Linked DNA regions of Funiculus sociatus GB2-C1. The protein of the gene in region 1 interacts with the protein of each later gene in a pairwise test. Links are inferred from orthologs where the notes say so. Each region holds a gene or a part of one and is shown on either strand. Other genes may lie near its edges.

Region 1 (3,238 bases):
GATAATCGGGTGGGTTCTCTCCTTGCTGCTCGGAGATGGCACGACCAGTCACATAATATACTTCTAAGGCACGTAACGTCCGCACAGGATCGTTGGGATGAATTTTCTTTGCCGCGGCTGGATCGACTTGTTGCACAAAGGCGTAAAGTTGAGTTTGACCGAGAGAGGAAAGTTGCGATCGCAATTCCTTATGCGGTGCCACCCTGGGAATCTTTAACCCCTTAACCACAGAATTGATGTAAAGTCCAGTACCTCCAACCATTACCAAAGGAGCAGGTACACAAGCAATCAAAGCTTGCGCCTGCTGCTGGTAATCTGCCACAGTTAACGTTTCCGTGGGATCGCAGATATCAATTAAGTAGTGTGGCACCAACTTTTTATCCGTCTCACTTGGCTTAGCTGTCCCAATATCAAATTCGCGGTACACTTGACGCGAATCAGCACTGAGAATCGCCGAACCCAGCCGCTGCGCCAAAGCCAAACCTAGCCCAGACTTACCCGTTGCCGTTGCACCACAGATTACGATGAGCATCTAACTCCTCGCCTCTAACTTTACCCGGTTATTCATGGGTATATCCCCTAGACAAATCGCTCTTTATATTGACCTACAGCCGCTTTGAAAGCTTTTATGTTACAATTTCGGAGTGTTTTTCCCTTTTTGGAGTCCCGGTAGGGTTCCAAGCCATTATTGGAGAATCCTTTTCATGACGAGCAGTTACAGTGCCGATCAGATTCAAGTTCTGGAAGGTTTAGAACCAGTCCGGAAACGACCGGGGATGTACATCGGTTCCACTGGACCCCGTGGACTTCACCATCTAGTTTACGAGGTAGTGGACAACTCGGTTGATGAGGCTCTGGCTGGCTACTGCACTCATATTGAGATAGACATCAACGCCGATGGTTCTGTCACAGTTACAGACGACGGGCGAGGCATTCCCACAGATACTCATCCTACCACTGGCAAATCAGCCTTAGAAACGGTGATGACAGTGCTGCACGCCGGAGGTAAGTTTGGTGGTGGCGGCTACAAGGTTTCTGGTGGTTTGCATGGTGTCGGTATTTCAGTAGTGAATGCCTTGTCCGAGTGGGTAGACGTGACCGTTTGGCGGGAGAAGCGGGAGCATACCATGCGCTTTGAGCGCGGTATTCCTGTCACAGAACTGAAAGCCAAGCCAATTAAAGAAGCCAAAACAGGCACCTCAATTAGTTTCAAGCCAGATTCGCAGATTTTTGTGACTACTGGCATTGAGTTTGATTACACCACCTTGGCGAGCCGTCTGCGGGAGCTTGCTTACTTAAATGCGGGTGTCAAAATCACCTTTACTGACAACCGCCTGGAATTGGTTAAGGGTGGAGAGCCCAGAGTAGAAACCTACTGCTACGAGGGAGGTATTAAAGAGTATATCGCCTATATGAATAGCGATAAGCAGGCTCTCCACGAAGAAATTATCTATGTATCCGGCGAACGCAACAATGTGCAGGTAGAGGTGGCGTTGCAGTGGTGCGTTGATGCTTATACAGACACTCTGCTGGGGTTTGCAAATAATATTCGCACAGTTGACGGCGGTACTCACCTGGAAGGGTTGAAGGCGGTGTTGACTCGGACATTGAATGCGATCGCTCGCAAGCGCAACAAAATCAAAGAAAATGAACCGAACCTCGGCGGAGAGAATGTCCGCGAAGGTTTAACGGGCGTGATCTCCGTCAAAGTCCCCGATCCGGAATTTGAAGGACAAACTAAAACCAAACTCGGTAACACCGAAGTTCGGGGAATCGTTGATTCTCTGGTAGGCGAAGTTCTAACAGAATATTTAGAGTTTCGTCCAAACGTTGGCGATGCGATTCTGGAAAAAGCGATTCAAGCTTTCAAAGCCGCCGAAGCAGCGCGTCACGCACGAGAATTAGTGCGCCGCAAATCGGTTTTGGAATCTTCTCCTTTACCGGGTAAATTAGCCGATTGCAGTACGCGAGATCCCTCAGAATCTGAAATTTACATCGTAGAAGGGGACTCAGCCGGAGGAAGTGCCAAACAAGGACGCGACAGACGCAACCAAGCTATACTCCCATTGCGCGGTAAAATTCTCAACATCGAGAAAACCGACGATGCCAAAATCTACAAAAACACCGAAATCCAGGCGCTGATTACTGCACTGGGGTTGGGTGTCAAGGGTGAGGAGTTCGATGCTTCTCAGCTGCGCTATCACTGCATCGTGATTATGACTGACGCTGACGTAGATGGGGCGCACATTCGGACGCTGTTATTGACGTTCTTCTATCGTTATCAACGGGCGCTGATTGAGCAGGGTTACATCTATATCGCTTGTCCTCCACTATATAAGGTAGAACGGGGACGCAATCATTACTATTGCTATAGCGATCGCGAACTCAACAACCTGGTGCAAAACGAGTTCCCCGCCAATGCTAATTACACCATCCAGCGATTCAAAGGCTTGGGTGAAATGATGCCGCAACAGTTGTGGGATACTACCATGAACCCGGAAACTCGCACCCTCAAACGGGTGGAAATTGAAGACGCTGCTGAAGCCGATCGCATCTTTACCGTCTTAATGGGCGATCGCGTCGCACCCCGCCGCGAATTCATCGAAACCTACGGTTCTCGCCTTAACCTCGCCGATCTAGATATCTAGATTACCTGAGTTGTAGAACGCCATCAAATCCTCACCGCCTGTAGCCATCAGGCGGTGAATTTTTCTCTTGTTGCGATTTACACAGTTGTCGGTTGAAACCAGGCGACGCAAGTGTTACCTAACAAATCCTTCAGAAGGTTGGATTTGGTTCCAATAAACCAAACTACGCTCGTTTATCCTGTGGTAAAACAATATCAAAAAAATAAAATATACTAATTTATGTGCTACTTATAAATACTGAACTCCCAAAAGTAACGAAAAAACCTTAAAATATTCCCAAAAAATTATTAAGGAATTGCCAAAACATAATGATTTACTTTAACGTTCCAGTTAAGGGCTTGTTTGTTGCATCCAGCGTACTGATAGCAATGGGCAGCACTCTAGCTATATCGGTAAGTACCCAAGCCACAATTCCCACCTTCATTGCTCAAACTAAACCTGCACCACAAACAGACGCTGCTAAACAGCAGCTTTTGGGGCAATGGCAAACTAAAGATCCAGAATCGGGAGATTTGGTTACATTTATTTTCGCACCGGAAGGAAAATTATTTATTTTATTTCCTGCACCCGAAGGCGCACCCGAAGCCCCT
Region 2 (3,424 bases), on another replicon or contig:
GTACCACTTTATTGCTGACGAAACTTGCCAATATCAGCCCTTTAACGCCAATCTTGTTCGCTAGTTTGATTGGCTTCTTTCTCGCACCCAAAGCACCTTTGATTGCTTCTCAACTCAAGACTCAACAAGAAGCGATCGCAGAATAGTCATTGGTCAATATTCATCAGCAGCTATTGCTTTGTCAGTATGAGATCGCGCATTAGGCTGATCACTTTTCTCGCCATAGCGACCAATCAATAAAAACCCTCATTCCCCGCACGCACAGCGGACGTAAGATAATCCTGTTCGGTTCCTGTTTCGGGGAGGGTTGGGGAGGAGTTTTTCGACACACCAATTGTCAATGACTAACGCCCAATAAAAGCCAAAATGTGATAAAATTTTCATATAATTTGTCATTCTTTAGAATTAAGGCTGAAATAATCGCAATTTTTTGCGTATTATCTGCCATTCTTCTACATTTTTGGAGCTTTTTCATAGTATGACCACTTCCCAGGAGCGGATTATCCCAACGGATTTAGGGAATGAGATGTCCCGGTCTTACCTGGAATACGCAATGAGCGTAATTGTCGGTAGGGCGCTGCCAGATGCCAGGGATGGTCTGAAACCCGTACATCGTCGCATTCTCTACGCAATGCACGAACTGGGGCTTACCCACGATCGTCCTTTCCGCAAGTGTGCAAGGGTGGTGGGAGAAGTGCTGGGTAAATACCACCCCCACGGTGATACTGCGGTATACGATGCTTTGGTACGGATGGCGCAGGATTTCTCCATGCGCGACCCCCTGATTAACGGACACGGCAACTTTGGTTCAGTTGACAACGATCCGCCCGCGGCAATGCGATACACTGAATGCCGCCTAAGATCCCTCACAGGTGCCGCCCTTTTACAGGATATTGAGTCGGAAACTGTAGATTTTGGGGATAACTTCGATGGTTCCCAGCAAGAACCGCTGGTATTACCGTCGCGCATTCCCCAAATGTTGCTCAATGGTTCCAGTGGTATTGCGGTGGGGATGGCAACGAACATTCCACCGCACAATCTGGGAGAGTTGATTGATGGGTTAATGGCGCTAATCCAGAATCCAGAAATTACCGACCTCCAGTTGATGCAGTATATTCCGGGGCCAGATTTTCCCACAGGAGCGCAGATTCTGGGAGTATCTGGGATTAAGGAAGCTTATACAACTGGGCGCGGATCGATTACGATGCGGGGTGTCGCTGAAATAGACACCATTGAACATCGGGGACGACCGGATCGGGAAGCGATTATTATCACTCAGTTGCCTTACCAAACGAATAAGGCAGCGTTGATTGAGAAAATCGCCGACATGGTGAATGATAAGAAGCTGGAAGGAATTGCAGATATTCGGGATGAAAGCGATCGCGATGGGATGAGAATCGTGATCGAACTCAAGCGAGACGCTTATCCCCGCGTTGTCCTCAATAACTTGTACAAGCAAACGCCCCTGCAAGCCAACTTTGGGGCGAATATGCTGGCGCTGGTGAATGGGGAACCCCAAACGCTCACAATCAGACAGTTCCTCACTGTTTTCCTAGATTTCCGGATTGAGTGCATCACCCGCCGCACCCGCTACGAACTGCGGAAAGCAGAAGAAAGAGATCATCTGCTGCAAGGGTTACTGATTGCCTTGTTGCACCTAGATGAGATGATTGAGTTGATCCGCCGCGCCGCCGACACACCAACGGCAAAGACGCAGATGATTGACAACTACGGGCTTTCTGAGGCGCAAGCGGATGCAATTTTACAGATGCAGTTGCGGCGACTAACTGCACTGGAAGCTGAGAAAATTCGCTTAGAACACGATGAGTTACAAGCGCAGATTGCCGATTTGCAAGATATTTTGGCACGTCGCGAACGTATCTTAGAAATCATCCAAACCGAGGTGACGGAAATCAAAACCGTCCACGCGACACCTCGCCGCACCGTCATCGAACACGCGGAAGGTGAAATTGACGACACCGACTTAATCGCCAACGAAAAAGCCTTGATTCTGCTAACAGAACAAGGTTATCTCAAGCGGATGCCAGTTAACACCTTTGAAGCGCAAAGCCGCAACACCAGAGGTAAAAAAGGTACTGGCATGAAAGAGGATGATGGGGTTGAACATTTCCTCACCTGCTGTGACCACGATAGCGTTTTATTCTTTAGCGATCGCGGGGTTGTCTACTGCCTCAAAGCTTACCAAATCCCAGCTTCTTCTCGCACAGCACGGGGTATCCCCATCGTGCAAATGCTGCCCATCCCCCGCGACGAAAAAATTACCTCAATCGTGTCGGTGAGCGAATTTAGCCGGGAAGAATACCTGGTAATGCTAACTAAAGGCGGCTACATCAAAAAGACAGAATTAGCTGCTTTCAGTAACATCCGCTCCAATGGCTTAATCGCCATCTCCTTAGAAGAGGGAGATCAATTGCGGTGGGTGCGACGCGCTAGAGTGGATGATAGCATCATCATCGGATCGCGCCAAGGCATGGCAATTCACTTCCGCACTAATCACGAGCAACTGCGTCCCTTGGGTCGCGCTACTCGCGGAGTCAGAGCAATGGCTCTCCGCACTGGAGATGAACTGATAGGCATGGATATACTGCCAAGTCAAGTAGTCGCCAAAATAGCGGAGATTGAAGAAGCGGAACCAGCGGAAGACGCTCCCATCCTCAACGGTAACGGGCCGTGGGTGCTAGTAATTACAACAGGCGGATATGGGAAACGGGTGCCAGTTGGTCAATTCCGGCTGCAAAATCGCGCTGGGATGGGATTAGTTGCTACTAAGTTCCGCAAGCCTAACGATAAACTAGCTGCTCTGCGAACGATCAATGAAGGTGATGAGCTAATGATGGTGACAAGCCGAGGCATTATCATCCGTCAAGCAACAGATGCGATTTCCCTGCAATCAAGAATGGCAACAGGGGTGAGAGTGCAACGACTTGATGAGGATGATGCGATCGCGGCGGCGGCTTTAGTTCCCCCCTCTACTGGTGATGAGGAAGAAGTTCCAGAAGAATAAACCATGAAGGAGGAAGGATGAATGATGTTAAACATATTTCGCCTTCCTCCTGCTTTGACAAAGCGCATTTCTTGGCGTTCACTCATTGCCTTAGCTAGTGGTATCTTGATGGGGTTAACCACCGCACCAGTAGGTGCGTGGTTTTTTGCTTGGATTGCCTTAGCGCCCCTGTGGGTTTTGGTTGTCGAAGAACGGAAAAAGTTAGAAGTAAAAGAGCAAAAGAAACGAAAATTCTTTCTTTTACCTTTTGCAGCCCCTCTTTTTAAGGGGGGTTGGGCGGATCTCCTTTTGCCTTTACTTTGGGGAATCGGCTATCACGGCGTAGCTTTATTTTGGATTACCGGGATTCACCCGATGACGTGGTTAGGAGTTCCGTGGCTGGCGAGTTTAGCGATCGCA

What was found.
Region 2: the proteins of gyrB (region 1) and gyrA interact in binary tests that used the Escherichia coli proteins (3 or more experiments, as listed by UniProt). The link is inferred for Funiculus sociatus GB2-C1 from one-to-one orthologs.

The regions. Positions count from the first base shown.
Region 1 is NZ_JAMPKJ010000005.1:100,645-103,882, reverse strand. The notes cover bases 270-3,176. They hold gyrB (DNA topoisomerase (ATP-hydrolyzing) subunit B), read left to right. Parts: upstream 270-704; coding sequence 705-2,648; downstream 2,649-3,176. Other genes in these bases: NDI42_RS04270 (type IV pilin-like G/H family protein), read left to right, coding at 2,957-3,176; miaA (tRNA (adenosine(37)-N6)-dimethylallyltransferase MiaA), read right to left, coding at 270-532. In the rest of the region: more of miaA, read right to left, coding at 1-269; more of NDI42_RS04270, read left to right, coding at 3,177-3,238. UniProt on the Escherichia coli protein: DNA gyrase negatively supercoils closed circular double-stranded DNA in an ATP-dependent manner to maintain chromosomes in an underwound state.
Region 2 is NZ_JAMPKJ010000007.1:110,930-114,353, reverse strand. Bases 159-3,251 are described here. They hold gyrA (DNA gyrase subunit A), read left to right. Parts: upstream 159-478; coding sequence 479-3,025; downstream 3,026-3,251. Other genes in these bases: lnt (apolipoprotein N-acyltransferase), read left to right, coding at 3,050-3,251. Also shown: more of lnt, read left to right, coding at 3,252-3,424. UniProt on the Escherichia coli protein: A type II topoisomerase that negatively supercoils closed circular double-stranded (ds) DNA in an ATP-dependent manner to maintain chromosomes in an underwound state.